DNA from 3 places in the Aquabacterium sp. G14 genome. Region 2 is predicted to be linked to each of the others. Evidence: predicted binding sites of a transcription regulator. Region 2 holds the regulator's gene; each other region holds the start of a gene.

Region 1 (10,456 bases), on a different contig from region 2:
CACGCTCAAAGGGACGGTCTGCCACATGCAGGTGTCGCCAGAAAGCACGGAGCAGGCGGACGTACCGGCGCGGCCTGCTTGGGTGGTGTTTCCTCGCTATGTGGCCGATGCACCGTTGACCGTGACGCCTCATCCCAAGGCTCAGGCCTTGCTGAACTTGCATCGCAACAGCTTCAATCACCATGTGCACGGTCGCCAGGGGTTTGAAGCACTGGCGGATGTGGTCGCGCAGTGCGATGTCTTCGACCTCCGGTATAGCCAGTTGGATGATGCCGTGGCTTGGTTCGAGCGCCTGGAGGGCTGACCGTGCATGCAAATGTCGGCAACATCCTTGTGCAAGTGATCCGCGAGCCTGAGCGTATGCGCACGCTCGTGCCGAAGGACTGGGATGACCTTGTTCGCCTGGGACGTGCGGCCGATCTGTTGGCGCGCCTGGCCTATCTGGTACAGCGCCACGATCTGTGGGCGTTGATTCCTGCTGAAGTCCAGCGCCATCTGGTTTCGGCGCAGGCCTTGGTGGCGCGCCAACATCGAGAGTTGGGTTATGAGCTGCAAGAGATCGACCTGGCTCTGAAGGGTCTGGGGGTGCCGGTGGTGCTGCTCAAGGGGGCCGCCTACGTGGCGGCAGAGCAGGCCGCAGCGCAGGGGCGCATGGTGTCTGATGTGGATGTGTTGGTGCCGAGTGGGTGTTTGGCCCAGGCGGAGGCGGCGCTGATGTTGGGGGGGTGGACCAGCCGGGCCAAGTCAGACTACGACCAGCGTTATTACCGAACCTGGATGCATGAGTTGCCGCCGATGGTGCACATTCAGCGAGGCACCGTGCTGGACGTGCACCACGCGATCATGCCGCTGTCGGCACGTGTGCATCCGAGCTCGGCCTTGTTGCTGGCGGCGGCGAGGCCTGTGCCGGGTTTTGCGTGCTTGCAGGTGCTGGCACCCATCGATCAGGTCTTGCACAGTGCGACTCATCTCATGCATGAAGGTGAGTTCGAGCAGGGTTTGCGGGGATTGGTTGACCTGGATGCCCTGTTGCAGGAACATGGGACAGATCCTGGGTTTTGGCCTGGCTTGGTGGCGCGCGCGGTGGCTTTGGAGCTGACCCGACCCTTGTTCTACGGTCTGCGCTACGTGCAGGCCATTTTGGGGACCAACGTGCCTGCAGTTGTGCAGGCCGAGTTGGTCGGTGCGCCTGGTGCAAGCCCGTCGCGGTGGGTTTTGCGGATGATGGACGGTTTGTTCTTGCGTGCGTTGAGTCCGGCCCACGAGTTGACGTCCGATCGATGGACGCCGCTGGCGCGAGGGATGTTGTACCTCCGTGGGCATTGGCTGCGTATGCCGCCGGGCCGCTTGACCCTGCACTTGTTGCGTAAATTGTTGCCAGCCCGGCAGGGAGTGTGAATGTCGATGCCGTCGTCTTCGAAGCGGGTTGGGGGCCTTCTGGCGCGCCGCGGCGCGCTGCTGGCAGCAAGTTGCTGCGCCAGTCTCTGCTTGTGGGCGTTGCCCGCACAGGCACAGTGGAGCGCGCTGCCCGATACCATCGCCAAGGTGAAGCCTGCTGTGGTGATTGTGGGCAGCTACAACCCGACCACGGCGCCGCGTTTCAGTTTGCGGGGCACCGGGTTTGTGGTGGGGGCAGGTAACTGGGTGGTGAGCAATGCTCATGTCTTGCAAGCCGCTGGCAGTGCCGATACGGCGGGGCAGTTGGTGGTGCAGGTTCGCACGGGCCCCGATTCGTTTCAGACGCGTGCGGCCAAGGTGCTGGAGAAAGACGTCTTCCATGACCTGACCCTGTTGCAGATTGAGGGGCCACCGGTGCCGGCCTTGCCCGTGGCAGATTCAGATCGTGTGAAGGAAGGGCAGGAGTTGGCCTTCATGGGATTCCCGATCGGTGGGGCCTTGGGTTTCTCGTCTGTGACGCACAGGGCGATGGTGTCGTCCATCACGCAGGCACGGTTGCCATCGGCGCAGAGCGGGCAACTGAACGAGCGGGCCATCCGAGGCTTGCGAGAGGGCAACTTCCTGATTTTTCAGCTGGACGCCACGGCCTACCCTGGTAACAGCGGCGGTCCTTTGTTTGACCCGGCCTCGGGAGAGGTGGTGGGGGTGGTGAACATGGTGTTGCTCAAGGGGGCCCGTGAGTCTGCGCTAAGTCAGCCGTCGGGCATTTCGTATGCGATCCCGGCACGCCATGTCCGCGAGATGATGGCGCGTCAACGACCCTGAATGACCGGGCTGTCAGCGAAACTGTCGCTGGAAGCGGTATACACCCAACGCCCAGAAGACCAGGCCGAGCAGGGCCATTTTCATGGCCTTGGGCCACAGCACAGTCAGGTCGCTGCCTTTGAGCAGCACGCCATAGGCAATGTCGACGAAGTAGGTCATGTGTGAGAACGCCACCATGTTCTGCAGCCATGAGGGCATGCTCTCGCGCAAACTCCAGGTGCCTGAGAGCATGATGATGGGCATCACCAGCAGCACGACAATGAGGCCCACCTGACCCGAGTTGCGGGCGAAGGTGGAGGCGAGCACTCCCAGCCCGGAGCTGGTGATGGCGTAAAGCGCGATCAGGGTGAAAAAGACCCACGGGCTACCGACAAAGGGGACCCCCACGAGTTGGTGCATGACGATGCCGACGGCGACCAGTGAGCCGAGTAGCACCACCGATGTCATGGCAAAGGCCTTGGCCAGCACGATCTGCAGAGGGGACAGGGGAGACACCAACAGTTGCTCCACGGTGCCTCGCTCCTTCTCGCGAACCAGGGCTGCTGCGGGCAAGAGGATGCATGCAACGGTGACCATGGTGAGCAGCTCGGACAGCGTGGCGTACCAGGATTCCGTCAGGCTGGGGTTGAACCGGGTACGTGGCTGGATGTCGATCTGCGGTAGCACGACAGGCCGACCTTGCGCGGCGGCCTGTCCACCGATCAATTCGCCCACCAGGGTGAAGAGGATGCGTTCGGTGTAGCTGGACAGGAGGAAGCCGAGGTTGGCGTCGCTGGCGTCTACCACCAACTGCAGCGACGGACTTTGCGCACGCAGCAGGTCTCTCTCGAAACCGTGCGGCAGGGTGAGCACACCACGCAGCTCTCCGCGCTTCAGGGCGCGTGAGACGTGTTGATCGTCATCGGCCAAGGGAACGATGGTGAACTGCTGCTTGGGCAGACGGTAGATGAGCTCGCGCGACAAGGTGCTGTGGTCGCGATCAATGATGCCGATGGGGGTCTCCTTGAGGTCGAGCGCAGGGGCGCCAGACGCCAGCAGGATATCGAGCGTGAAGATGAAGATGACGAAGCTGAGCAGGGCGCGGTCGCGGTAGAGCTGCTTCCACTCCTTGGTCATCAGGGCGCTCACTTGAGTGAGCCAGCGGCGCAAGCTCATGTGGAGGTCCTCTTGTGGAACAGGGCGTGGGCCAGGGCGAGGGCTGCTGCACCGTATGCGGCCATGGCCATCATTTCAGGCCAGAACACCTCAATGCCGGCGCCGCGCACGTACACCCCGCGAATCACGCGCAGAAAGTCGGCGGCGGGGAACAAGTGGCTGATGAACTGGTTGACCGGGTCAGCGGTCTCCAGCGGTGCGTAGAGGCCGGCGAACTGCATGGAGGCGATCACCGCCGTCATGGTGGTGATGATGATGGCGGCCTGCTGTGTCTTGACGGCCGCCGAGACGAGCAGACCCATGCTGGACGTGGCGATGACGTAGAGCAGCATGGCGAGCGTGAAAGCCAGTGCATGGCCACGGAAGGGCACGTCAAACCAGAAAGCGACCAGCGCCCAGAGCATGAAGCCGTTGACCATGCCGATGCCCACGACCGGGATGAGCTTGCCGAGCAGGAACTCGAAGCGGGTGACAGTGGAACTGGCGATGTTGTAGATGGAGCCGCTTTCCTTCTCGCGCACGACGCTCACGGCGATCAGGAGTGGCGGACACATCATCAGGATCATCATCATGAGCGCGGGCGCAATCATGGCGACGCTGCGCAGCTCGGGGTTGTAGAGGTAGCGGGTTTGCAAAGCCACAGGCTGGGTGACTTGGCGTGTGAGGGCAGAGTGGGCGCCCCATTGCGCCGCGGCATAACGCTGGCGCAGGTCGTGGTTGGCCTGGGCGTTGATGGCCTCGACGTAGCCGCCGATGGTGCGCGCGGGCTCGGTGAACGCGCCGTCGATCTGGACGGAGACCTCGGCGGTCTGGCCGCTTTGCAGTTGGCGCTCGAAGCCTGGGCCGACCCAGATGAGCAAGCGTGCCTGGTAGGCTGAGAGGGCCGCGTCGGCGCGGGTGGGTGCGTGGGTGACTTCCACCTGCTTGAAGTGGCGGGTGGAGAGGAAGCGCTGGGTGTATTCGCGGCTGGCGGCGGTTTGATCTTCGTCGACGATGACGACGCCGACGTTGTCGATGTTGCTGGTCATGCCGTAGGTGAACACCAGCATCAGCAGGATAGGCAGGAAAAAGGCGAGGGTCAGGTAGAGCCGGTCACGCAGCGCTTCGCTGACCTCTTTGGCCACCAGGGTGCGCACACGCAGCAGGTTCATGCGGCCTCCTGGGCATGGGCGCCTGCGTCCTGACCTTCGCGGCTGAGCACGATGTCGATGAAGACGTCTTCCATGGTCAGGGGCCGCGGAATGACGTTGGCGCTGCGCTGCCGTGCTGCACGCAGCACGCTGAAAATGCGGGCACGGTCAGCTTCAGGATCGTGCGACATGAGGTGGATGTTGCGGCCGTGGAGCACTGCGTTTGCGAAGCCGGCTTCCTGGAGCGCCTGCATGGCCAGCAGGGCATTGCGCGGGGTGATTTCGAGCAATTGGCCGCGACGCGCAAGCAGGTCTTGCTTGAGCTGGGCAGGCGGCGCGTCGGCCACGACACGTCCGGCGTACATCATGGCCACGCGGTCACACAGTTCGGCTTCTGCCATGTAGTGGGTGGTCAGCAAGATGGCAACGCCGTCTTCGTGGGCCAGCTTGCGCAAGATGCTCCAGAAGTGTTTGCGACCAATGGGGTCCACGCCGGAGGTGGGCTCATCCAGAAAGAGCACGCGCGGGCGGTGGACCAAGGCGCAGCCCAGAGCCAGACGTTGGCGCAAGCCCATGGGAAGACTGATGGCGGCAACCTGCTCATAACCGTGCAGTTCGCCCAACTCTATGGCCCAGCGGGTACGTTCGCGGGCTGTCTTGCGGGGCAAACCGTAGATGCCGGCAAACAGCATGAGGTTCTCCTCCACCGTGAGGTCGGTGTAGAGCGAGAAGGCCTGCGACATGTAGCCGATGCGCTCTTTGATCGCCTGGCGGGCGTGACGCATGTCGGATCCGGCGACGCGGCCCAGGCCGGCGCTGGGGGGCAGGATGCCGGTCAGCATTTTGATGGCGGTGGTCTTGCCCGCACCATTGGCGCCTAGCAGGCCGAAGATGTCGCCATAGCCGACCTGGAAAGACACGCCATCGACGGCGCGAAACGACCCGAAATCTCGCGTCAGGGCCTGGGCATCGATGGCCCAGCCGCTGTCACGCTGGCCGATCCCTTCGGGGCTGACGTTGGCGCGGGCATCTCTCGCCGGGCCTTCAGGGGGGACGGCCAGAGGCAGCGTGGCGCCTGTGTCGGCAAGGCGGGCTGATGGTGATGGCGGCAGGTACGAACGCGCTGCGATGGCATCGGTCCACAGGTGGGCGATGAACAGGTCTTCCAGTTGCGGCCGGGTGACGATGGGTGCTTCGACCTTGGGTAAGCCGGCGGCCACCAGGGCTGCTTGGACCTGGCTCTGGGCTTGGCCGGGATCCCGCAAGGGCACAAACATCCTCACCTGACCTTGTGTGGCCTCGTGTTGGGGAAAGGCTTGCGTGAGGACGGCCAGCGCCTGACCTTCTGCGGGACACTGCACGATGGTGGCGTCCGCGCGGTCAATGAGCAGGTCGGGCGCGCCCTCGAGGATGATCTGCCCTTCGTGCATCAGGGCCACATGGTCGAAGCGACTGGCTTCGTCCAGGTACGCGGTGGAGATCAGTGCAGTGATCTGCTCAGTGTGGATGAGTTGCGCCAGGATGAGCCAGAAGTCTCGGCGGGAGACTGGATCGACACCGGTGGTGGGCTCATCGAGGATGATGAGACGCGGGGCATGGATGAGGGTGCAAATGAGGCCAAGCTTTTGCTTCATGCCGCCCGACAACTGGCCGGCGGGGCGCGCTCGGAAGGCGCTGAGGCGGGTGACCTCAAGGAGCCGTTCTTTGCGCTCGCGCAGCTGCGCGGGGGGCACCATGCGCAGGCGGGCAAAGAAGTCGATGTTCTCTTCAATGGACAGCGTTGGGTAAAGGTTCAGGCCCAGGCCTTGAGGCATGAATCCGATGGCGCTTTTGACTTGCTCGGCCTGCCGTTCGGTGTCGATGGTGCGGCCGAGCACCTCGACCTGCCCCTCTTCGTGGCTGAGCACCCCGGCCACCACTTTCATGAGGCTGCTCTTGCCTGCGCCGTCGGCGCCGATCAGGCCATAGATCTGGGCGGGCTTGATGTCCAGGGAGACCTGTCGCACAGCTTCGACCAGGTCGTAGCGCTTGACGAGTTTGTGCAGCCGCACGACGGGTCGCGCCCGTCGCCGCTCATCAGGCAGGATGCTGCTGGACGCGAACTGGGAGTCCATGAGCTCAGTGGCGGGGGGCGTGCCAGGCAGCGTCCGGGCTCAGGCGGATCATGCCGTCGGCAGGCTGGCCAGGCAGCAGTTTGAGCTGCGATGCTTTGGTGGGGTAAAGGCGAACTTCAAAGACCAGCTTGGTGCGCTCATCGCGCGTTTGCACTTCCTTGGGCGTGAACTCGGCTCGGTTGGCAATGTAGCCAACCTTGGCCTCGATGGGCTGGTCGGGGTCAGAGTCGGTCCAGATCTGGGCAGCTTGGCCCAGTTGGACGCGGCCTAACATGGGCTCGGGGATGTAGGCCTTGAGATAGACCTTGGACAGATCTGTGATGGCGTACAACGGGACGCCATGGTTCACGGCCTCACCAGGGTTGATGTAGCGCGCCACCACATGACCATTGACGGGGGCGCTGATCGTCAGCTCCTTGGATTCGCTGGCGGCCTCCAGTGCCTTGGCTTGGGCCATCTCGGCCTGGGCGATGGCGGCCTGCAATTCAGCCGAGCGCGATGCGATGCGCTGGGGGGCGAGGCGCGCGTTTTGCAGGTTGACCTGGGCTTTCTGAACCTGCGCGCGGGCACTGCTGTATTGTTCCAGCGCACTCCGGGTGGCCACCTGCGCGCGCTCCAGCGCCTGGGGGCCGACAAAGCCTTGCTCGGCCAGTTGCTTGACGCGGTCGCGCTCCAGGGCACTTTGTTGGGCCACCACGCCGAGCCGGGTGAGCTCGGCCTGAGCAGCAGTGAGGTCGGCCTGTGCTGTTTGGGTGAGCATGGCGGTTTCACTGCGCAGCAAGGTCAGGGAAGATTCGAGGGCGCGAACCTGGGCCATTTGGGCTGCCGCCGCGGCCGCAGCCTGTGCCGTGCGCGCCGCCACACCGTCGTCGTGCAACTTGAGCATGACTTGGCCTGATTTCACCGTGTCGCCCTCACGCACCAGCACCTCGGAGATGCGCGCAGGCACGCGCGCCGACACCACGATCTGGTCGCTCTCCATGCGGCCATTGACCTGCACCAGGCCGCTGTCCGACTCGGACTGGCCGCTCAGGAAAACACCTGCAGCCAGTGCAGCCACGGCCACCAGGCCTGCCCCCACCATCCAGCGACTTGTGCGTGTCCATGCCATCTTGTTTCGCTTCCCTTGTTTGCGCGTCAAGTCTACCGGGAAGCGGCGCGGTTGTGCGATTTGTCACGCTGTCTGCCAGCGAGGGGCAACCCTGTGAATTTGTTTGGCGGTCGCCCTTCAACGTGGACGGTTCGCGGCCGATAACCCTCCAAGGTCATGGAGGTGCGGTGATGAAAGTGGAAGCAAGTTTGATGTCGCTGCGCGCGCAGCACCGGTCTGAGCGTGCCCATGTGGTCAGTGAGCGTTTGCAGTGGCAGGTCGGTGCATCAAGGCCCGACGCGGCCATGCCTGCCGCTGCTTTGCCGCGCCCGGTCCCCATGGCCATCAACCCGACGGGCAAGGCGGAAGAGCCTCTGTCTTCCGCCGAGAACACTGAGGCGTCCGGGGTGGTGTCGGGCAACCTGTCGCCGCGCTTGCTCGCCTTGCGCGACATGTTGGAGCGGCTGACAGGCGAGGTGATTCGTCTTTATGGCGAGGAGGCTCGCGAGGCAGCGTCGCAAGGCGCGCAAGGTGAAGGCGAGTTGCGCGTGCGCGAGGAGGCTGGGCCCCCGTCCGCCTCGGGTTTGGCGGCGGGTGGACCATCCTGGTCATATGAGCGGCACGAGCTGTATCACGAGGCCGAGTCCAGCGACTTTGCGGCGCAGGGGGTGATCCTGACGGCGGACGCACGTCAAGTCAGCTTCGAGCTGAGCTTGAGCATGCAGCGCAGCTTCACCGAGGTGTCCAGCACGGTGTTGCGAGGCGGGGCGGTGCAGCAGCAAGATCCTTTGGTGATCAATTTCGATGGGATGGCCGCGCAGTTGCAGGATCAGCGCTTCAGTTTTGACTTGAATGCCGATGGTCAAGTCGAGCAGGTGGCCCTGCTGTCAGGTGACAGGGGCTATCTGGCATTGGATCGCAATGGCAACGGTCGCGTCGATGATGGCCGCGAGCTGTTCGGCCCCATGACAGGCGAGGGGTTTGCCGAGCTGGCCCAGTGGGACGATGATGGCAACGGCTGGATCGATGAGGCCGATGCCGTTTTCAAACGCTTGCAGGTGTGGATGCCGCAAGCGGGAGGTGTCGCTGCAACCGAAGCCGACGGCGAGAGCGCCGCGACCGTCGCGCCGGCATCGGCCACGATGCGGTCCTTGAGCACCTTGGGGGTTGGTGCGCTGTACTTGGGGGCCGTGAGCACACCCTTCGAACTCAAGGGGGCCGACCAGCAGAGCCTGGGCACGGTGCGCTCCAGCAGCGTTTACCTCAGCGAGGCAGGTGGCGCAGGCACCGTCCAGCAAATTGACCTGACAGTGTGACGCATCTGTCATCATGGCGGGGGTGAATGGCGCCTAAGCTGTTGGCGTCAAGTCAGTTTACTCACGTCAATCAGGATCGACTCATGGACATCAAGAACAGCGTTGCCCTCATCACGGGCGGTGGCAATGGCATTGGCGAGGCTGTGGCCAAGCATTTCGTGCGGCAAGGGGCCAAGGTGGCCATTGTTGACATGGTGCAGGAGGACATCGACCGTGTGGTAGCCGAGATCAAGGCCATGGGTGGCGAGGCCATCGGTGTGCAGGCCGATGTGAGCAGCGAGGCTGACACCGCACGCTTTGTCGAGGCCACCGTGAGCGCGTTTGGTCAGTTGAACATTGCGGTGGCCTGCGCGGGCATCATCCGCGACGGCACCATGCTGGCGCTGGACAAGACCACCGGCAAGGTCTCTCGCAAGATGGGCATGGACAAGTGGAAGCCAGTGATCGACGTGGACCTGACCGGCACCTTCCTGACCCTGCGTGACGCGGCCGAGGCCATGGTCAATGGCGGGTGGAAGGGGCTGTTGGTGCCGATTTCATCGGTCAACAAGATCGGGCAGATCGGACAGCTGAACTATTCGTCGGCCAAGTCGGCGGTGGCGATGATGCCCAAGATCATCGTCGGGGAGTTCCTGCTGCGCGGCATCCGCAACATCCGTTGTGTGGGCATTGCGCCGGGCTACACCGCCACTCCCATGCTCACGGGCATGAACCAGGAGGCGCTCAAGGCCATCTTGAAGGATGTGCACATCGATCGCCTGATCGAGCCGCAGGAGATTGCCGACATGATTGGCTACTGCGTGCAAAACGAAGCGCTCAATGCCACCACCATCGAGATCACGGGGGGGCTGTGCTACCCCGGCGGCATCGCGAAGTGAGCGGGCCTCACGGATAGAGTTGCCGTATCTCGCGGTAATTCTCAGCCGTGACCGGCACGAAGCCCGTCATGCCCAGTTCCTGCAACATCGGCTGCAGGCGCTGGGTGTGCCCCAGAAACACCCTGCGGATCTGCTCTTGCAGCGCTGGGCACAAGGCCAAGCGGATCACGAAGGGGTCGTAGGGGATCGGCTGTGAGCGCCACAGCACATGGATCTCGTCCATGCGGAGGGTGCCGCGCCGTACCGCTTCGTCGATGGCGGTGCTGGAGACGAACGCCGCATCCACCCGGCCCTGACGCAGAGCCTCCAGCGACCGATCATGCGAACCGGCAAAGGTGATGCGTGAGAAGTAACTTTCCAGCGAGAGCCCTGTCAGCGACTGGATCGCCTGTCTGGGCAGGACGGCTCCAGAGGTGCTGGCTGGGTCGGTGAGGCTGAGGGTGCGGCCTCGCAGTTGCGACAGGTTTTGCAGGTGCGTCGATCGCTTGCTGATGAGCACCGAGTGGTACGCGCTTGCATCCGGGGTTGCCGGGCCCGGGCGAAGGCGGAA
Region 2 (10,456 bases):
ATGCGTCCTGTGGATCTGTCACCGTCATCGCTACGCAGTTGTTCGCTCTACCGATGCTGTCGATCAGCCCCTTACGTTGTTCGCATCAACCTGCTCGGATCTCCATGAACCAACTCAAAATCTCCACCCGCATCCTGCTGATGCTGAGTGTGCTGGCCACCTTGCTCGTCTTCGTCGGCCTGTTGGGGCTGTACGGCATGAGCCAGACGAACGATCGGATGCGCTCGATCTACGAAGACCGTGCCGTCCCCCTCAAGCAGTTGGGTGACATCAACTACCTGGCCAACCGTAACCGCATCCTGGTGATGGACATGATGCTCACCCTCGGCCGGGAGGGCGATCAAGCGCACCTGGACAAGCGTCAAAACGAGATCCAGGCCAACCAGGAGCAGATCATGTCAATCTGGAAGGCCTACAAGGCCACCAAGATGACACCCGAGGAAGCCAAGTTGGCGGCCGAGATGGAAAAGCTGGGGCTCGCCTACACCGCAGAGGCCATTTTGCCCACGGCCAAGATCCTGGCCGCGCGCGACCTGTCCACCGGCAGCGGCATGTACGAAGGACGCATCAGCCCTCAAGCCCCAGCCTTTCAGAAGGCCATCAATGCTCTGATGGAACTGCAGAATCGGATTGCCAACGAAGAGTATCAAGCCGCCACGGCCTTCTACGCACTGCAACGTGCGCTGTCCATTGGCTCGATCGTGCTGGGCCTGTCTGCCGCAGCCTTGCTCGGGTGGCTGTTGCAGCAAGGCATCCGCAACTCCCTCAAGGAGGCGAAGGCGGCGGCCCACGCCGTGGCCACGGGTGACCTGACCCACCGCATTCAGGTGCTCGGGAAGGACGAGATTGCCGAACTGCTGCAAGAGTTGATTGCCATGCAGGCATCCCTCAGCGATGTGGTGATGCGTGTGCGCCAGGGCGCCGAGTCCGTGTCCACCGCCTCGTCCGAGATCGCACAGGGCAACCAGGACCTGAGCTCCCGCACCGAAAGTCAGGCCAGCGCCCTGGAGGAAACAGCCGCCTCAATGGAGCAACTGAGCTCCACCGTGCAACAAAATGCCGACAACGCCCGCCAGGCCAACCAGTTGGCCAACAATGCGTCCAGCGTGGCCATCCAGGGCGGGGAGGTGGTGGGGCAGGTCGTCGAGACCATGAAGGGCATCAGCGAAAGCTCCCGTCAGATCGCCGAGATCATCAACGTGATCGACGGTATTGCCTTCCAGACCAACATCCTGGCCTTGAACGCAGCCGTCGAAGCCGCTCGCGCTGGCGAGCAAGGACGTGGTTTTGCCGTGGTCGCGGGTGAAGTGCGCAACCTGGCACAACGCAGCTCCGAGGCTGCCAAGGAAATCAAGACCCTGATCACGGACAGTGTTTCCCGGGTGGAACAAGGGACCGGACAGGTCGACCGCGCCGGCGCCACCATGAACGAGATCGTCACCAGCATCCGCCGCGTCTCCGACATCGTGGCCGAGATCAGTGCGGCATCGAGCGAACAAAGTGCCGGCGTGTCTCAGGTGGGCGAAGCGGTCATGCAACTGGATCAGACCACGCAACAGAATGCGGCGATGGTGGAGCAGATGGCAGCCGCTGCGAGCAGTCTGCGCAGCCAGGCGCAAGACCTTGTGCAAACGGTTGCATCGTTCAAGGTGGCCGGAGGACAACCGTCGGTTTCATCTTCGGTCGCCCCGGTGCGCGCCGTGACGCCCCCCAAGCCAGCGGCTGCTCCCGCGATCAAACCGCCGGTCAAGGCTGCCGCGCGCTCCACGCCGCCCACCGCCGCCAAGTCCCCTGCGACGCCTGCTCCCAACCGAGCCAACCCGACCCACACCCAGGCGGCATCGGACGACGACTGGACCTCATTCTGAGCATCCCCAAACCCTGAGCCGCCTGGTGCGGCCGTCAAAAAAGCCCGCACTAGGCGGGCTTTTTGTCAGGTGGCTGTCTGGCGCCGGTTTCGGGGTTGAGCAGGCAACCCTCGACCACTTGCAGGCCGTTGTCCTTGGCAAAGTTCATCACGAAGTCCCAGGCCATGGGCTCCAGTGAACGCAAAGCCTCGTTGACAACGACGCACTTGATGTTGCCCAAGCTGGTGGGCACGCAGTACGGGGAGTAGCCAATGTGTGCGCCGGGGCCTTGCGCGGCACCGCCGGGGCGAAAGCCTGACATCACACCGGCCAGACGCTCGGCCCAGTCGCTGGGACGGAATGGGCGGCCGTTCTGGGTGATGCCCTGAATGAAGAATTCACGCGGTTTCTTGGGGGGGGAGGAAGGGGGGTACGTCGACACGGTGGCGCTTCCGACGGCTGCTCAATGGGTGAATTGACAGAAAAAAGCGACCCCCAGATTGTGTCTGGCAGTCACGACCTACAAGGTGAGCCCCCTGGCGGGTAACCCGGCGCAGCACCTTGTCACAGGACACGTCCGAAACCAGTGTTTCCGTCCATGACAGGACGTGATTGTCGTGGAGCCGAGCCCCCACCGCAAGCCCACTGCGCAGAATCCGCACCCGGCGAGTGGGGCTCACGCGCTGGCGCGCGCGCGCAAACGGTCGCCTTTTACATAGAATGTCCCTTGGCGCAGTGCCTGCTGCGCCATTTTTCTTTCCTGATGTGAGACCTGAGCCATGAACGCCCCCGTGTCGATGCCCCATGTGATGCCCACTTACGGCCGCCTGCCCATTGCCTTGTCGCATGGCGAAGGCGCCTACGTCTGGGACACCGAGGGCCGACGCTATCTGGATGGCCTGTCGGGCATCGCCGTCAACACCTTGGGTCACAAGCACCCGAAGCTGGTCGCGGCCTTGCAGGATCAGGTCACCAAGATGATCCACAGCTGCAACTACTATCAGGTGCCGCTGCAGGAAGAGCTGGCGCGCCTGCTGGTGGAGCGCTCGGGGCTGACCAATGCCTTCTTCTGCAACTCGGGCCTGGAGGCCAACGAGGCCGCGCTGAAGATCGCGCGCAAGTTCGGCCATGACAAGGGCATTCACCGTGCCGAAGTGATCGTGTGCGAACGCGCCTTCCATGGCCGCTCGATTGCCACGCTGTCGGCCACCGGCAACACCAAAATCCACGCCGGCTTCGAGCCGCTGGTGGAAGGTTTTGTGCGCGTGCCCTTCAACGACATTGCGGCGCTGGAAGCTGCCGTGGCCAGCCACCCCAACGTGACCGCCATCTTCATGGAAACCATCCAGGGTGAAGGTGGCATCACCCCGGCGCGTGTGGACTACCTGCAAGCTGCTCGCCGCATCTGTGACGACAAGGGCATCTTGCTGATGCTCGACGAGGTGCAGTGCGGCATGGGGCGCACCGGCAAGTGGTTCGCCCACCAGTGGGCGGGCATCCAGCCGGACGTGATGCCTTTGGCCAAGGGCCTGGGTTCGGGCGTGCCGATTGGCGCGGTGGTGTGCGGCCCCAAGGCGGCCAATGTGCTGCAAGCGGGCAACCACGGCACCACCTTCGGTGGCAACCCGCTGGCGATGCGGGCGGGCGTCACCACCATCGAGGCGATGGAAGAGGAGCAGTTGCTGGCGCAGGCCGACCATGTGGGCAAGCACCTGATGGCGGCGCTGCGACGCGACCTGGGCAGCGAGAAGGGTCTGAAGGAGATCCGTGGCCAAGGCCTGATGATCGGCATCGAGCTGGACCGCCCCTGCGGTGTGATCCTGACGCGCGCGATGGAGGCTGGCCTGCTGCTGAGTGTGACCGCCGACACCGTGGTGCGACTGCTGCCGCCCCTGATCTTCACGACCGAACAAGCCGACGACCTGGTCGCCATCCTGGCTCCCATCGTGCATCAATTCCTGTCTGAAAGCGTGGCCTGACCATGAAGCCCGGATTGAGTCTGATCAAGCATTACCTGCAGTTCAAGGACCTGCGTGCGCAGGAGTACGCCTACCTGTTTGACCGCGCCGCGATCATCAAGAAGCGGTTCAAGAACTACGAGAAGTACAACCCGCTGGCCGACCGCACGCTGGCGATGATCTTCGAAAAAGCGTCCACTCGCACGCGCGTGAGTTTCGAGGCGGGCATGTACCAGATGGGCGGCTCGGTGGTGCACCTGACCACCGATGGCAGCCAGCTGGGCCGCAGCGAGCCCATCGAGGACAGCGCCAAGGTGATTTCGCGCATGGTGGACCTGGTGATGATCCGCACCTACGAGCAGGCCAAGCTGGTGAAGTTTGCCGCCAACTCGCGCGTGCCGGTCATCAACGGCCTGACCAACGAGTACCACCCCTGCCAGATCCTGGCTGACATCTTCACCTACATCGAGCACCGTGGCTCGATCGAAGGCAAGGTGGTGGCGTGGGTGGGTGATGGCAACAACATGGCCAACACCTGGCTGCAGGCCGCAGAAATTCTGGGCTTCACGGTGCACGTGAGCACGCCCAGCGGCTACGAGATCGACCCGGCCGTGGCCGGCATCCAGTCCACCGACTGCTACAAGGTGTTCAAGGACCCGATGGACGCCTGCCGTGGCGCCGATCTGGTGACCACCGATGTGTGGACATCCATGGGCTACGAGGCCGAGAACGAGGCGCGCATGAAGGCTTTTGCCGACTGGTGCGTGGACCGCGAGATGATGGCCGTGGCCAAACCCAATGCCCTGTTCATGCACTGTCTGCCCGCCCACCGTGGCGAGGAAGTCGAAGCCGAGGTGATCGATGGCCCGCAGTCGGTGGTGTGGGATGAGGCCGAAAACCGCATGCACGTGCAGAAGGCGCTCATGGAGTACCTGCTGCTGGGACGCATCGGCTGATGCCCCTCCCCATGGGGCAGCGCTTCATGGGGACAGGCTCAGCGCCAGCGCACAAACCAAAGGGACTCCGAGGAGTCCCTTTGTCATGGGCGCGCAGAATGTCGCGCCTGGATCATGGCGATGTCAGCGATGCGCACTCTGGGCAGACACCCGGAACACCGCCATGGCGGCAACGAGCTCATCGGATTGCTGGCGCAGTCGCTCTGCCGCAGCAGCCGTCTGCTCCACCATGGAGGCATTTTGCTGTGTGGTCTGATCCAGCCGGGTGATGGCCAGGTTGATCTGGCCAACCCCATCGTTCTGCTCGGAACTGGAGACGGTGATTTCGCTGACCAGGGCACTGACGCGACGCACCTGTTCGACGACCTCACCGATGATTTCACCGGTGCTGCCAACCAGACTGCTACCGCTGTCCACCTGCTCGACACTGCGGGTGATGAGTTGCTTGATTTCCTTGGCCGCTTCGGCACTGCGCTGAGCCAGGTTACGCACTTCGCTGGCCACCACGGCAAAACCACGGCCCTGTTCGCCGGCCCGTGCGGCCTCGACCGCGGCATTGAGCGCCAGGATGTTGGTCTGGAAGGCGATGCCGTCGATGACGCCGATGATGTCGGTGATCTTGCGGCTGGACTGCTGGATGCCGGCCATGGTGTCCACCACGCGGTGCACAGCGTCACCACCGCGTGACGCCACATCGGAGGCCTGCCCTGCCAGGCGGTTGGCCTGGTGTGCGTTGTCCACGCTGGCGCGGATGGTGGAGGCAATTTCCTCGACCGACGCGGCGGTTTGCGCGATGCTGGCAGCCGCATCTTCGGTACGGCTGCTCAGAGACTGGTTGCCGTGCGCGATGTCGGCACTGGCCTGTCGGATGGCGTCGGCCGAGCGGTTCACCTGCTGGATCGCTGTTTCAATGTGCTGAAGGGCATCGAGCAGCTTGCGGCTCACGCGCCCCCGCGCTGACAGGTGAGACACCTGCAAATTGACCGTGCCATCGTCGCCTTGGATCTGTTCGACGATGCGCATCAATTCTTCGGCCGTGGCAAAGTCCGACCGGGCACGCAGGGCCAGCAAGACCAGCACGATCGACTCCACGACCACGTAGAGCGCATGCTCGATGACCCGCATGAAACTGGGTTCGGTGAAGCACATCGGGCCCCAACCCCAGGTCTGAAACTGGTTGAACGTGATGTGGTGAACGGCGATGGCAACCGCCCCGGCGATGATGGCCGCGCTGCTGCGATAAACCACCAAGCAAGCCAGGAAAGCAAACACGGCAAAGTGCGCCTCACTGTGTCCGCGCGCGACGTGGATCATCAGGCCGACCATGGTCATGCCCAGGACAGGCAGCCCCACGCGGCTGAGCAAGCCGCCTTTGGACATGGCCGCAACCCCCAGGGACAGGCCCATGAACAGCAAGCCCAACAACAATCCGAGGGTCAGGTTGTTGTAGATCCAGCCGTAAGCCAGGGTGCCCAGAAAAACAGCGGCGATGCCCCACAGCACCACAATGTCATGACGGTGGAACAGGTAACCGGGAGAGGAGTCAGCGCGCATGAAGATGTCCTTTTTCGTGGGCGCATCTTATCGGGACAACCCCGGAAAGGGTGCGCAAAAAAGCACGCTGCCACGGAAAATCAGGGGAGCGAACGCGATGCCCTTGATTTGAATCATTTCAAAGCCAACACATCACCAGACCACGCGCAGCGCTCCGGGCCCCCTCACCACTCTCGCAACTTGACACGCAGACGGGCGATGGATTGACTGTGCAGTTGGCAGACGCGGGATTCGGTCACCCCCAGCACAGCCGCGATTTCCTTGAGGTTCATGTCCTCTTCGTAATAGAGGCTCATGACAAGTTGCTCACGTTCGGGCAACTTCTTGATCGCTTCCACCAGGGCATGCCGCATGCGATCGTCCTGCAGGAGGCTGAGCGGGTCGCTGCCACTGTCGGCGACATGGCGATCCAGGTAATCCTGATCACCCTCGTCGCCACTCATGTCTTCCAGATAGATGAGTTGGGTGCCACGCACCTTGCCGAGCATGTCCTGGTAATCGGGCAGGCTCAAACCCATCTCGGCAGCGATCTCGCTTTCGTGCGGCGCACGCCCCAGGCGCTGCTCCAGACGATGAACGGCGCCTTCGATGTCGCGCTGCTGCTTGCGGGAGCCTCGGCTGAGCCAGTCCGCCCCTCGCAACTCATCGAGCATGGCGCCCCGGATGCGCTGGGTGGCAAAGGTTTCGATCTGCACCCCTTGCGCAGGATCGAAGCGGCTGAGCGCGTCGGCCAGACCGATCATGCCCACCTGGATCAGGTCGTCGACCTCGACGTTGGCAGGCAATTTGGCCATCATCTGATGCGCCAAGCGGCGCACCAGCGGACTGTACTGGCGCAACATGCCATTGACGTCGAGACGCCCTTTGGCGGTGTACGTGCTGGGTTCCATGTACATCAATTATGGGCCGAGGCAACGCGAGCCGGCAAGGCCGACCCTGGTGAGGTGAGGTGTTCGAAGGCGCTATCGCCCAAGCTCAAGGGCAAGGCACCGTGGAGCAACGCGGCAGCCATTTCCATGAAGTGGGGATCGGGATCGGCGGTGGCCGCTTGCTGGGGGTCGAGCTGATGTGCGCTGCGCTGGGCCACCCCCAGAAAGTCATCGGCGCAACGGGCCAGGCGCTGAGCGACAGGCTCGGCCTGGGCACTCTCGACGGGGGCGCACAGCAACAGGTCGTAGCTCATCCAGCCGCCGCGCTGGCTGAGGATCTTGACGGCCGCATAGGCATCCGTGAGGCCCTCGGCCATGTCATTGGTGAAAATCAGGGGGCGCAATGCCATGCCGCGAGCGGGTTGGCCGAACAGGCGCACGATCTCGCTGGCCGAGGCGTGTACCAAGACCACATCGCTGCGGGGCGAGGCATCGGCCAGGGCCGGCAGCAGGCTGGCGCAGGAGCCACGGGCATCCACATGGCGCAGAGGCAAGCCCCTGGCGGCCATGTAGCTGATCTGGTCGGACAGGGGCTCGATGCCCTCGGCCAGATCAAAGGCCACCAGCTCGCTGGGCGCGCGTGCCTGTTCGCTGGCATCGACCACGAGGGTGTGAAGGCCAAAGCCGGCGTAGGCGGCACACAGGCGCTCCAGCACCAGCCCGCCACAGCCGGATCGGCCATTGGCCACCACCGGAATGAAGCGCAGTACGCGTGAGACGAACATTTGCCGCAAGCCCTGGGCCTGGTCAACAGGATGGTGGGCGCGGGTGCCGGCAGAGCCGGCCTGGGAACGGGCGTGGCGTGTCATCGGCGCTGTCTGAGAACGTTGGCTTGCGTTCAGGGAGCCACGAGGCTTCACATGGCGCGGGCGGCGGCCTGGGTTTCCGTGTGGCTGGGGGCAGAGAACACGAGGCTGACCTCGGTGGGGTCGAGGCGGTAGGCCGGGTTCAGGCTGGCGCGCAGGGCGCGGTGCACCAGGGCCTGCGAGGACAGGCGGTGCCAGTCTTCGGGCACGCGCTGGCCGTTGGCCACGCCGACCACCTTGAGCTTGTGACGAATCAGGGCGTCCAGGGCCGGGCCGAGCTTGACGGCCTCGTCGAGCTTGGAGAGGATGACGCCGGCACAGGCATCGGCCTGGTAGGCGTGCATCACGTCTTCGATGGCGTCGCCCTGGGCCGCGGTGTTGATGACCAGCAGCTTCTTGATGCTGGGGTGGGCCAGCAGGTCGAGCAGTTCCTTGGTGCGGCCATCGCGCTGGGCCATGCCGGCGGTGTCGATGAGGATCATCTTCTTGCCGGACAGCAGCTCCAGCAGGTCTTCCAGCGCGGCGCGGTCGTGGGCCATGTGCACGGGCACGCCCAGGATGCGGCCGTAGGCACGCAGCTGTTCATGGGCGCCGACGCGGTAGGCATCCAGGGTGATCAGACCCAGGTTGGAAGCACCGTGCTTGGCCGCGAAGGTGGCGGCCAGCTTGGCAGTTGTCGTGGTTTTGCCCACACCGGTGGAGCCGATCAGGGCGAACACACCGCCTTGGTCTTCGATGGCGCGTTCACGGTCGGCCGTGTTGAGGTTGCGTTGCAGCACCTGGGTGGCCCACTGCACTTCGTCGTGGGTGCCGTCGATGACTTCGGCGGGCATGGCGTCGAGCATCTTGCGGATCAGCACGGCCGAGAAACCGCCATCGAGCAGCTTTTGCGCCAGGGCGGCCTGGGCCGGCGTACGGCCGAGCTTTTCGACGAAGGCCATGGTGTCGAAGCGCTCTTTCATCATGGCGCGCATGGCACGCAGCTCGCTCATCATGAAGGCGTTGGCGTCCTGCGCTGCCTTGAGGGCTTCGGCGGTGGCCACTTCGACGGCACTGGGTCGCGCAGCTTCGGCACGGACGGCTGAAGCAGGCACCATCTGAGCCATCGTCAGGTCGGCGTGCGCGGCAGGCGTTGCGGTGGCGCGGGCGGCGCGAACGGGTGCGGCCGCGCGCGGGGCGCTGGCCACGGCCGCGGCTTCGGCCTGGTAGGCCGCCCAGTCTTCGGCCAGGTGTTCGTCATGGGCCTGAGCGGCCACGGGGCGGTGAACCAGATCGGCGCCCAGGTCGATGGCTGCGGCCGCTTCGGGAATCGGGGCAGCTTTGGGGGCGGCAAAGCGCTGGCTGAGTTGTTCTTCGGCGTTGGCTGCTGCCACGGGCTCGGCGCGCGACTGCAGGGCAGCCTGGCGACGCTTGAGCATGCGCTCGCGCACGTAGTCCTGGAAGGACAAGGTGCTCATGGCCAGTTGCTTGACGTCGTCCTGCACGGAGCTGGCCAGGTTGGCCATGGCCGAGCGGGCGGGTGCGGCGGCAGGGGCATCGGCCGCCTTGCGAGCACCGACCGGCGCCGTGCTGGCGGGCGCACGGGGGGCGGGGGTGTCCTTGACGTAGCTGTCGATCGCAGGGATGCTCTCGCCGGCCATCGCCAGGATCTCGATGCCGCCTTCGGCCGCGGGCTTGGTGGAGAGGACCACGGCGTCGTCGCCGAATGCCGCCTTGACCTTTTGCATGGCCTCGCGGCTGTTGCGTCCAATGAAGCGCTTGACGTTCATGCGTGGCCTCCGATCAGGGTACCGATGCGAATCGAATGGGTCTCAGGGATCTCGCTGTGGCCCAGCACCTTCAGACGCGGGGCCGCACGCTTGAGCAGACGGGCCACCGAGGGGCGGATGGCGTCTGGCACGAGCAGGCAGGCCGGTTGACCCATGTTTTCCTGGCGCTGGGTGGCATCGGCCGCCTGGCGCGTGAGGTGGTCGGCCACGCCCGGATCCAGCATGGGACCGTTGGGCGAGGTCAGGGCCTGGGTCAGCAGGCGTTCGAGGTCGGGCTCGATGGCGATGACGTCCAGCTCCTTCACCGGGCCATAGATCTGCTGCACGATGGCAGGAGCCAGGCCAATGCGAATGCGGCGGGCCAACTCGGCCGGATCCTGCGCCACCTGACCACCGGCCGAGGCGCTTTCGGCCAGGGTTTCGATGATGGAGCGCATGTCGCGGATGTGCACACCCTCTTCCAGCAGGAGCTGGAGGACCTTTTGCAGGATGGGGATGCCGACCATTTTGGGAACCACGTCTTCGATGAGTTTGGGAGCCAGTTTTGTCACATGCTCCACCAGCTGTTGGGTCTCAACCCGGCCCAGCAGCTTGGCGGCGTGCAGTTGCATCAAGTGTGAGAGATGTGTGGCCACGA
Region 3 (10,456 bases), on a different contig from region 2:
CTGAGCAGGCGGGCGTGGTCCTTGAAGGCCTCTTCGTACGAGTCATACGCACGGAATTTGGCCGTGACCTTGCGGGCCACGCCACCGATGTACTCGGTGGTGGTGACCTCTGCCACCTTGCCCTTCCAGTTCGAGGTGGCCTTGATGCCGAACAGGTTGTGGCTGTTGCCACCGTCGGCGGTGCGGATTTCGCGCTTGCCCCAGCCCGACTCCAAAGCCGCCTGTCCCAGGATGTGGGAAGACGGAATGCCCGTGGCCCGTTCGGCGGCATCGGCGGCCGCCTGGTGCTTGCGCACGAAGCTTTCGGCCGGGTTGAGCTTGCGGTTGCTGGCCGCGCCGGTCGTGCCGGCGGCTTCCAGCGTGGTGGCAGGCAGGCGTGCCTCCATGCGGCGATCCAGCGGCAGGGCGGTGGCCACATGGCTGCCATCGGTGCGGTTCAGGCTCAAGGTGGGGCGCTCGGGCAACTCGTTCAGGGTGAGGGGCTGCGACGCACCGTCTTGCGAGGTGTTCACGCCCATCTGCCGCGCCAATTGACGCTCGATCAGGGCGCTCAGGCCACGTGGCAAGCCGGTCATCTGGTTGGCCAGTTGCGTGTCCAGCATGCTCTGGCCCATCTCGGTGCCCGAGTTGTCGAGCATGCCGCTGTTCATGGTGGTGGCGCGCATGCTCTTCATGAGCTCCTGCATGAACAGGCCCTCGAGTTGGCGCGCCGTTTCCTTGATCGTGCTCTGGCTGGACGCACTCTTGCCGGAAGCCGCCTTCAGCTGGTCCAGCGAGCGCAGGTCCATGGTCAGGCCGTTGTGCCGGCCTGAAAGCGTGGGGCTGCTCATCAGATCACCTCCAGTTCCGCATTCAGGGCACCGGCCACCTTCATGGCCTGCAGGATGGCCAGCAGGTCTTGCGGATTGGCGCCCAGGGCGTTCAAGGCCTTGACCACATCGGTGAGCTTGGTGCCCGCCGGCATCTGGATCAGGGCGCCCGGCTCCTGGTTGAGCTGGATGTTGGACTTCTCGGCCACCACCGTCTGGCCTTGCGACAAGGGGGTGGGCTGACTGATCACCGGGGTGGTGCTGATGGTGACGGACAGGTTGCCGTGGGCCACCGCGCAGGGACCCACGGTCACGGCCTGGTTCAGCACCACCGAGCCGGTGCGGGCGTTGATCACCACCTTGGCGGCCGGGGCCGCGCGGTCGATGGACAGGTTCTCCAGGTCGGCGATGAAGGCCACGCGTTCACCCGGTTGCATGGGCAGATTCACGGCCACGGTGCGGCCACTGATGGCCTCCGCTGTCCCAGGGCCCTTGGCGCGGTTGATGGCATCGGCCACTTCACGGGCGGTGTTGAAATCGTCGGCACGCAGGTCGTATTGGATGGTGCGACCTTGCAGCCAGGGGGTCGGTACGCTGCGCTCCACCGTGGCACCTTCCGGAATGCGGCCTGCACTGAGGTGGTTGACCTGCACTTTCGAGCCGCCGGCCGAGGCGCCTGCGCCGCCCACCACCACGTTGCCCTGCGCCAGAGCGTAGATCTGCCCGTCGGCGCCCTTGAGCGGGGTGGCGATCAATGTGCCACCGCGCAAGGACTTTGCATTGCCCATGGACGAGACGTTGATGTCAATCGCCTGGCCAGGTTGAGCGAACGCGGGCAGCGTGGCCGTGACCAACACCGAGGCCACGTTCTTGAGCTGCATGTTGGTGCCGGCCGGCAGGTTCACCCCCATCTGCTGCAGCATCGCTGTCAGGCTTTGGGTGGTGAAGGGGGTTTGCGTGGTCTGGTCGCCGGTGCCATCCAGGCCCACGACCAGGCCGTAGCCCATCAATTGGTTGGAGCGCACGCCTTGAACGGCGGCAATCTCCTTGAGACGCACCGCCTGGGCCTCCATCGGCCACCACGACAAGGCCGAGGCGGCCACAAAGGCCAGAGCGATCAGCGGCTTGGTGAGAGTGGAGGTGGTGTTCATGGGCCGAATCCTTCAGGGGTTCGGCACCATTTTGGAGAACTTTAGAACGGGGCAAGGCTCAAAAAGAACCGTCCAAGCCACCCAATTACCTGCGATTCCTGCTGTGCGCCCTGGCCGCGCTGCTCCAGACGCACATTGGCCACCTGAGAGGAGGGGACCACATTGCCTGGACGGATCGTGACCGGATCGATCTGGCCCGAGAAGCGCAGCACGTCGACATTGGAGCCCACGCCGATCTGCTTTTCGCCCGAGACCACCAAGTGGCCGTTGGGCAGCACCTCGATGACGGTGGCCGTGATGTTGCCCCGGAACTCGTTGTCGCTGGTGGCGTTGCCCTTGCCGCTGAAGTTGTTGTTGCTCGAGACCGAGGCATCCAGATTGGGCAGATCGGCGTCGATCTTGGACAGGATGCTGGCGCCCAGCGGCATCTTCGTCTTGGCCGACAGCGAGCCACCCTTCTGGATGTTGCTGGTCTTGGATTGCGAGGCTTCGACCACCTCGTTGATCTCGATGTTCACGATGTCGCCCACCATGCGTGCACGGTGCGTCTCGTACAGCGGGCGGTAGCCTGCGCTTTGAAAGATCGCGCCATTGGACACGGGCTGCTGCACGGCGGCCACGGGGCGCGTCTGGGTAGGCTCCAGCACATCGACCTTGGGATTGAGGGTGATGCAGCCACTCAGCAGCACACCCGACAAGGCGGCCACGATGAGAGAAGGGCGGGCGGCGGTCATCACAGTTGTCCCAGCTTCTGCAGCATCTGATCCGAGGTCTGGATCGCCTTGGAGTTCAGCTCATAGGCGCGCTGGGTCTGGATCATGGTGACCAGCTCCTGCACGACGTTCACGTTGGACGACTCCAGAAAGCCCTGCGACAGCGAACCGAAGTTTTCGGTGTTGGGGCTGCCGGTTTGCGGAGTGCCCGAAGCGGCGGTTTCTGCAAACAGATTTTGGCCCTTGGGGTCCAGACCGGCCGGATTGATGAAGGTGGCCAGCTGCAATTGACCCAGCTGTTGCACCGCGGTCGAACCCGGCAGCGTCACCGTCACCGTGCCATCGTTGCCAATGGTCAGGTTTTTGGCGTTGGCCGGCACCGTGATGCCCGGCTGCAGCACATAGCCGTTGTTGGTGACGATCTGGCCGTTCGAGTCCAGCTTGAACGAGCCATCGCGGGTGTAGCCCGTGGTGCCGTCCGGCATGGTGATCTGAAAGAAGCCGTCGCCCTGAATGGCCAGGTCCAGGCTGTTGGAGGTCTGTTGCAAGGTGCCTTGCGTGAACTCGCGCGAAGTGGCCACCGTGCGCACGCCCAGGCCCACTTGCAGCCCGGTGGGCAGCTGCGTCTGCTCGGAACTGTTCGCGCCGCTTTGCCGCAGGGTCTGATACATCAGATCCTCGAACTGCGCGTGCGACTGCTTGTAGCCCGTGGTCGAGCTGTTGGCCAGGTTGTGCGAGATGTGGTCCAGCTGAACCTGCTGGGCATCCATGCCCGACTTGGAAATCCACAGTGAACGCATCATGGCCGTTCTCCTTTGAGGTCAATACGCAATGCCCGTTCAGTGTCCGGGCAATCAGGCACCGTTGTTCAGCAGTTGAGCGGCAGCTTTCTCCGCCTGTTCTGCGGTTTGCATCATCTTCATCTGCGTTTCAAACTGGCGAGCGGCCGTGATCATCGACACCATGGTCTCGATCGGGTTCACGTTCGAGCCCTCCAGCGCACCGTCTTGCAACTGCGCGGTGGCATCGGCCGGCAGGTCGCCGTCGGGAGAGCGGAACAGGCCGTCGTCCCCCCGCACCAGCTTGGTCTCGGGCGTCACCAGCTTCATGCGGCCCACCGGCGTGGTGATGCCGCCTTGCTGGCGCACGCTCACCGTGCCATCGGGGGCAATGCTGGGCGTGGTGCCCGCTGGAATCGTGATGGGGCCACCATCGCCCATCACCGGCAAGCCGCCGTGGGTCATCAGGTTGCCCTGCGAGTCCACCACCAGCGAGCCGGCGCGGGTGTAAGCCTCCGTGCCATCGAGCCCCTGCACCGTCAGCATGGCCTGGCCACGCATGGCCACATCCAGCGCCCGGCCGGTGAAGTTGATGGGGCCAGCACTGTCGTCGTAGCCCACCGTGGTGTCGAGGGCGTACACGCGGGTGCTGGCACCGTCTCCACGCACGGGCACGGCGCGCACCGCTTGCAACTCGGCGCGAAAGCCCGTGGTGCTCACGTTCGCCAGATTGTGCGAGAGCACCTCCTGGCGCTGCATGTTCATCTTGGCGCCAGCCATGCTGAGGTAGATCATGCGGTCCATGATGGGCTCCTGAGTGCGCTACCGATCAGCGCAGGTTGACCAGGGTCTGCAGCACCTGATCTTCGGTCTTGATGGTCTGCGCATTGGCCTGATAAGCACGCTGCGCCACGATCATGTTCACGAGTTCGCCGGTCAGGTCTACGTTGGATTCTTCCAGGGCGCCGCCTTGCAGCAGGCCGAAGCGACCACTGCCGGGCTTGTCCACCAGCGGCGCGCCCGACGCAGACGTGTCTTTCCACTCGTTGCCACCCACAGGTTGCAGGCCTTGCGAGTTGGTGAAACGGGCCAGACCGATCTGACCACCCACCTTGGTCACGCCGTTGGTGTAGCGCACCAGCACGGCGCCGTTCGAGTCGATCTGGAAGCTGGAGAAGTCGCCCTTGGGGTAGCCCGACTGCGTCAGCTCATTGATGGTGGAGCTGCCGGCGTACTGTGTGATGCCGCTGAAGTCCACCAGCACACCTGCGATGGCCGAGCGTGTGCCAGACGCTGGAATCGTGGGCAAGCCGACCGAGGCCAGGCTGACGCCAGTGAGCGTGGCGCCGGCGCTGTTGACGATGTTCAGGGGCTGACTGGTGGCAGGGTCGAAGTTCACCGTGAAGGACGCGTTCCCGCCGTTGAGGTAGGTGCCGTCCACGGCCGTGAACACCTGCCATTGGTCCACGCCGCTCTTGCGGAAGTAGTACTCCAGCGGCACCGCCTCACCGGATGCGTCGTACAGCGTTTGTGTCGTCGCAAACGAGTAGGTGCCGGCAGTGGGCGGGTAAACGGTGGCATCGAACGCGGTGTCGGTGGCTTCCGCGGCATTCAGGTTCAAATCCGCCGTGATGCGGCTGGTCGCCTGCGCGGCGCCACCGGTCAGGTTCAGCTTGATCGGCTGGCTGTCCTGGCTCAGAACCTTGTGGCCCTCGTTGTTCACGATGTAGCCATAGCTGTCCACCTTGAACTGGCCATTGCGGGTGTACAGGCGCTCACCCGCCGCTTGCAGGTCCTCGGTGCCGCTGACAGGGTCCCAGCGCTGGACCATGAAGAAGCCATCGCCGTTGATGGCAATGTCCAGCGGGTTCGAGGTGGTGGTCAGGTTGCCCTGGGTGAACTGTTGTGCCACCGCGGCCACGCGCACCCCGATACCGATCTTGTTGACACCGCTGCCACCCAGCGAGGCGGCATACATGTCGGCGAATTCAGCCCGAGAGGACTTGGCACCGTAGGTGTTCGCATTGGCGACGTTGTTGCCGATCACCTCCAGGCTTTTGCTGGAGCTGTTCAAGCCGGAGAGACCTTGTTGGAAGCCCATGATGATGTCCTTTCAGGATCAGGAAACAGCCTTGACCTGGCTGTAAGCGGTGCTGCTGCCGTTGCTCAATTCCAGCGTCAGCGTGCCATTGGTGGTGTTGACGGCCTGAACCAGTGCCGACGTCAGAGGGGTTGCCGTCACGGCGGTGTTGCCGCTGGCGGCCGTCACCTTGAAGCGCATGCCGTTGGTGGACATGCCCTCGGGCGGCGTCCACTCGAAGCCCTGGCGACCGGCGCCCTTGTTGGTTTGCGTGACCGTGTCCACCACCGCACCCGCGGCATTGAGGATCTCGATCTGCACCTTGCCGGCATTGGCCGCCAGTTCATAGCCGCCGCCTGCCTTGCCAGTCTCGGCGTTGTAGGCCAGGTCATTGCCTTCCAGCAAGACCGCACGCCCGACCAGGCCCGCGCCTTGCAGCATCTGCATCTGCGCCAGGCTGCTGCCCAGGCTGCTCACGGTGTTGTTGAGCTTGTCGATGCCCGTTACCGTGTTGATCTGCGCCATCTGGCTGGTCACCTGGGCGTTGTCCATCGGGTTGAGCGGGTCCTGGTTCTGCATCTGCGTCACCAGCAGTTTGAGAAACCGGTCAGAGGCCTCATTGGCGGCGGCCGTGGCACTTTTCGTGGTGCTTTGGCCGCTGGTGCCGGTGGTGCCCGAAATGGCGGAAGTGCTCATGGGTAATCCTTGCTGATCGGTTCAAACGGGATGGCCCGCATCAGTTGCTCTGGCCCATTTGCAGGGTCTTCATCAACAGCGACTTGGTCGTGTTCATGACCTCGATGTTGTTCTGGTACGAACGCGAGGCCGAGATCATGTTGACCATCTCCTCCACCGTGTTCACATTGCTGTAGGTCACATAGCCATCGGCGTCGGCCTGAGGATGCTTCGGGTCGTGAATGCGGCGTCCGGGCGTGTTGTCTTCCGTGATCTGAGACACGGTGACCCCGGCGGTGCCCGGACCGCCCATGGGCGTGGTGGTGAACACCACCTGGCGTGCCTTGTAGGCCGAACCATCGGGGCCGGCCACGGTGTCGGCGTTGGCCAGGTTCGAGGCCACCACATTGAGCCGCTGCGACTGCGCGCTGACGGCGCTGCCGGACACGTTGAAAATCTTGAACATCGACATGATGGGCTCCTGATCCGTTCAACTCACTGACCGGTGATGGCCGTGTTGAGCGTGCGCATCGACGAATTGATGAAGCGCAGCGTGGCCTCATACCGAACGGTGTTGTCGACAAAGTTGGCACGCTCGCGGTCCATGTCCACCGTGTTGTTGTCCAGGTTCGCCTGGGTCGTGGGGGCATAGGCCAGTTCGGCGCTGGCTCCGCTGCCTGCCAGCTGACCGTTGCGCTGCATGTGGCCCGGGTTGGCGGCGCTCATGCCCAGGCGGGGCGCCGACATCCCGGCTGGGCCCACCGAGGCCTGACCCGTGGCGTTCTTCAGCGCGGTGGCGAAGTCAAAGTCTCGAGACACATAGCCCGGCGTATCGGCATTCGCGATGTTGCTGGCGATCAGGCGCTGGCGTTCCGACCGCAGCTTCAACGCTTCGGTCTGAAAGTTCAGGGCATCGGTGAGTCGGTTCAGCATGGTCGGGCCCTCCGGGGTGGGCGGTTCACACGAATGGTGGATCTGGCCGTATGGTGATCGCCTGGGGCCAAAACATGAGCCGAAATAAACGGGCTTTCCCGGCTCATTTCCCAGCCTGGGGGCGCAATGGGCGGCGTACAGTCGTTTGCACCATGCCCACAGTCCATCTGTTCTCCCCCATCCCCCCGCGCCTGCGCCAACGCGGCCTCAGGCGTGTGCTGTGGGCCATGTGCCTGGGGTGGCTGGCGTGCTGGATCCCGACGCTGGCCCGCGCGGACCAGAGCGCGGTTGACCCCGCGCCGCTGTCAGGCCTGGTCAGTCAGTGGCTGCAGGGCCAGACGCAGGTGCAGTTGCCCCAACAGGTTCAGACCCATGCCGGGCAGGCCCAACCCGGCGCAGCGCCGCGGGTGGAGGTGGCGCTTGGCGAGCTCGACCCACGCCTCAAACTCGCCCCCTGCCAGAAAGTGGCCACTTACATGCCCCAAGGCATGAAGCTGTGGGGCCGTACCCGCGTGGGCCTGCGCTGTGAGCAAGGTGCCGTGCGCTGGAATGTGTTCTGGCCCGTCACCGTCAAAGTCTGGGGCACCGCCGTGGTGCTCAACAATGCCGTGACCCCCGGTCAGGAGATCGGCCCGCAGGACCTGAAATTGGCCGAGGTCGATTTGGCCGAGAGCAGCTCCCCCGCTGTGATGAACCTGTCGGAAGCGATCGGGCGTTCGGCCCAGCGTCGCCTCGAAGCGGGCGAAAGCCTGCGCCAGTCGGATTTGCGGGCGCGCCGTTGGTTTTCAGCAGGGGATCCGGTACGATTACATGTGAAGGGTCCAGGCTTCATGGCCGCGTCCGAGGGCACGGCCCTGGCGCATGGCGACGAAGGGCGTTGTGCCCGTGTCCGCACCAGCCAAGGCCGGGTGGTGTGTGCCCAACCCACGGGGGAAGGGCTCGCGGAGCTCACATTGTGAAATTTTCGCCCACACCCCCTTACCGTTGCTTACCCCCTGGCCCGGGAAAATCTGTAATTCACGCTAAAGTTTGCTCGCATCACGTCGATAACGCAGATGTGATCACCTGGGATCGGCCGGGTGCAAGGAGCAAATCATGAAAATCGGCAACCTGGTGGACAAGGCCCTGACGGGCTTGAGTTCGCGCTCTGAAGGCGTCGGTTCGGCCAAAAACACGGGCAAAACCGCTGCGTCGGAAGGCGCGGCGGGCAAAAGCGCCACCGTGACCCTGTCTACCGCAGCCAATTTGCTGGCGGAAGACACCGCCACGTTCGACGCGGCCAAAGTGGCCCGCATCAAGCAGTCGATCGACAACGGCACCTACCAAGTCAACGCCGGCGCCATCGCCGACAAGCTGATTGGCAACGCCAAGGAACTGCTGCAAGGCCGCCAAGGCTGAGCACCTGATTTCGCATGGTGAATGCGCCCAACCCCAACGCCCGACTCGCTGCTGGGGTGGCGCACATCGAAACCTGCCTGAATGAGTTGGACGCCGCGCTCGCCGCGGGTGATGCCAACCGCATCGAAGCCCAGGCGCAGCAACTCCAACGTGCGCTGACCGACGGCCTCTCTGCCGCCCAAGCTTCTGCCCCGCAAGCCCTGACGCCCGATCTGCGTCAGCGCCTGCAAGCGGCGCAAGCCCGTACGCAGGCCCTGCAAGCGGCGGTTCACAAAGCTTTGGCCTCCACAGGCCGCACGCTGAGCGCTTTGTTTCCGCAAGAGGCCCACGATACCTATGGTGCGCTGGGCCAAAGCCCCGCGGCACGTGCCCTGGGCAAAGCCTACCGCTGAGCCACAGGTTCTGCCTTACCAGGCTCAGCCCTCGCTGGCGCCTTCCACAATCAACTGCACACGCTGGCGTCCCTGAAACTCGTTCAGGTCGATGCGAAATGCCAGTTGCGCCTTGCTCGGCAGTGGCTCCGTCCGGCCAAACCAGATGCCATCGCGTACCTGACCCTGCACGCGCAGGCTCAGCTTCAGGTGGCGCTCGCCCACCAGGCGCTGGTTCAACACCTCCGCCTCGTCGCTGAACACCGGGGCTTCAAAGCCCGGTCCCCACACGGCGCTATCCAGTTCCAACACAGTCTCCGCCGTGAACCATTGCGCATCCAGGGGGCCATCCGTGCTCAGTTGGCGCAGCAGCAAGCTGGGGTCCAAGTCGTCATTCGCCACGCGCACCAGCGCCGCCTCAAAGGTGTCAAAGTCCTCTTCGGCAATGGTGCAGCCGGCCGCCATGGCGTGGCCGCCAAACTTGCGCAGCAGCCCGGGGTGGCGCTTGCCGATCAAATCCAGCGCGTCGCGCAGGTGAAAACCGGCAATCGAGCGTCCCGAGCCCTTGAGCAGCCCATCCTGCCCCAACGCGAACACAAACGTCGGGCGGTGCAGCCGGTCCTTCAGGCGCGAGGCCACGATGCCCACCACGCCCTCATGGAACTCCGGATCAAAAATCGCCAGCGCCGCAGGCGGTTCGCCCTCCGGCAGCACCGATTCCAGCATCATCTCGGCCTGCTCGCGCATGCCCGCTTCCAGCTCGCGGCGCTCGCGGTTGATGCCGTCGAGCTGCTGCGCCAGGGCCTGCGCCCGCACCGGGTCATCGGTGATCAGGCACTCGATCCCCAGCCCCATCTCGGCCAGACGGCCCGCCGCGTTGATGCGTGGCCCCAGCGCAAAGCCAAAGTCCTGGCTGCTGGCCTTGGCCGGATCACGCCCGGCGGCGGCAAACAGCGCGGCAATGCCCGGCTGCATGCGCCCGGCGCGGATGCGCTTCAGGCCCAGCGCCACCAGGCGGCGGTTGTTGGCGTCCAGGCGGCCCACGTCGGCAATGGTGCCCAGGGCGACCAAATCCAGCAGGTTGTCGATGCGGGGCTGGGTGGCGGCGTCGAACACGCCGCGCTGGCGCAACTCGGCGCGCAGGGCCAGCAGCACATAGAACATCACGCCCACGCCCACCAAGGCCTTGCTGGCAAACTCACAGCCCGGCTGGTTGGGGTTCACGATCACGTCGGCGTCCGGCAGGCTGACCTGGCCATCGTCCAGCACCACCGGCAGGTGGTGGTCGGTGATGATGACGCGCATGCCCAGCGCGCGGGCGCGGGTCACCGCCTCGTGGCTGGCCATTCCGTTGTCCACGGTCACCAGCACATCGGCTTGCTGGGCCTTCACCAAATCGACGATGGGCGGCGTCAGGCCGTAGCCGTGCAGGGCGCGGTCGGGCACCACGTAGCTGAGCTGGTCGGCGCGGGCGCCCAGCATGCGCAGGCCGCGCAGGCCTGTGGCGCAGGCGGTGGCGCCGTCGCAGTCATAGTCGGCCACGATGC

What was found. The regulator FliA, encoded in region 2, starts transcription of late flagellar genes. The targets are predictions, from matches to a motif close to CTAAAGTTTNNNNNNNNNNNGCCGNTA.
Region 1: a site for FliA is predicted at 7,850-7,876, ahead of WIT60_RS15300 (SPM autocatalytic domain-containing protein). Genes of this name have one in related genera too.
Region 3: a site for FliA is predicted at 8,163-8,189, ahead of flgM (flagellar biosynthesis anti-sigma factor FlgM). Genes of this name have one in related genera too.

Annotation. Positions count from the first base shown of each region.
Region 1 covers NZ_JBBEYB010000019.1:16,294-26,749, reverse strand. Annotated here, with positions in the region: gene WIT60_RS15335 (HprK-related kinase A) at 1-304, shown strand, start outside; gene WIT60_RS15330 (nucleotidyltransferase domain-containing protein) at 307-1,398, shown strand; gene WIT60_RS15325 (S1C family serine protease) at 1,405-2,223, shown strand; gene WIT60_RS15320 (ABC transporter permease) at 2,236-3,378, opposite strand; gene WIT60_RS15315 (ABC transporter permease) at 3,375-4,529, opposite strand; gene WIT60_RS15310 (ATP-binding cassette domain-containing protein) at 4,526-6,622, opposite strand; gene WIT60_RS15305 (HlyD family secretion protein) at 6,627-7,733, opposite strand; gene WIT60_RS15300 (SPM autocatalytic domain-containing protein) at 7,904-9,028, shown strand; gene WIT60_RS15295 (SDR family NAD(P)-dependent oxidoreductase) at 9,112-9,906, shown strand; gene WIT60_RS15290 (phosphate/phosphite/phosphonate ABC transporter substrate-binding protein) at 9,914-10,456, opposite strand, start outside.
Region 2 covers NZ_JBBEYB010000005.1:124,827-135,282, forward strand. Annotated here, with positions in the region: gene WIT60_RS07740 (methyl-accepting chemotaxis protein) at 105-1,868, shown strand; gene WIT60_RS07745 (DUF3579 domain-containing protein) at 1,918-2,289, opposite strand; gene WIT60_RS07750 (aspartate aminotransferase family protein) at 2,627-3,826, shown strand; gene argF (ornithine carbamoyltransferase) at 3,829-4,761, shown strand; gene WIT60_RS07760 (methyl-accepting chemotaxis protein) at 4,885-6,315, opposite strand; gene WIT60_RS07765 (RNA polymerase sigma factor FliA) at 6,480-7,205, opposite strand; gene WIT60_RS07770 (P-loop NTPase family protein) at 7,211-8,053, opposite strand; gene flhF (flagellar biosynthesis GTPase FlhF) at 8,101-9,819, opposite strand; gene flhA (flagellar biosynthesis protein FlhA) at 9,816-10,456, opposite strand, start outside.
Region 3 covers NZ_JBBEYB010000021.1:20,728-31,183, forward strand. Annotated here, with positions in the region: gene flgJ (flagellar assembly peptidoglycan hydrolase FlgJ) at 1-830, opposite strand, end outside; gene WIT60_RS15755 (flagellar basal body P-ring protein FlgI) at 830-1,960, opposite strand; gene WIT60_RS15760 (flagellar basal body L-ring protein FlgH) at 2,002-2,694, opposite strand; gene flgG (flagellar basal-body rod protein FlgG) at 2,694-3,476, opposite strand; gene WIT60_RS15770 (flagellar basal-body rod protein FlgF) at 3,528-4,256, opposite strand; gene flgE (flagellar hook protein FlgE) at 4,282-5,553, opposite strand; gene WIT60_RS15780 (flagellar hook assembly protein FlgD) at 5,572-6,228, opposite strand; gene flgC (flagellar basal body rod protein FlgC) at 6,269-6,679, opposite strand; gene flgB (flagellar basal body rod protein FlgB) at 6,703-7,140, opposite strand; gene flgA (flagellar basal body P-ring formation chaperone FlgA) at 7,293-8,099, shown strand; gene flgM (flagellar biosynthesis anti-sigma factor FlgM) at 8,236-8,538, shown strand; gene WIT60_RS15805 (hypothetical protein) at 8,556-8,930, shown strand; gene recJ (single-stranded-DNA-specific exonuclease RecJ) at 8,955-10,456, opposite strand, start outside.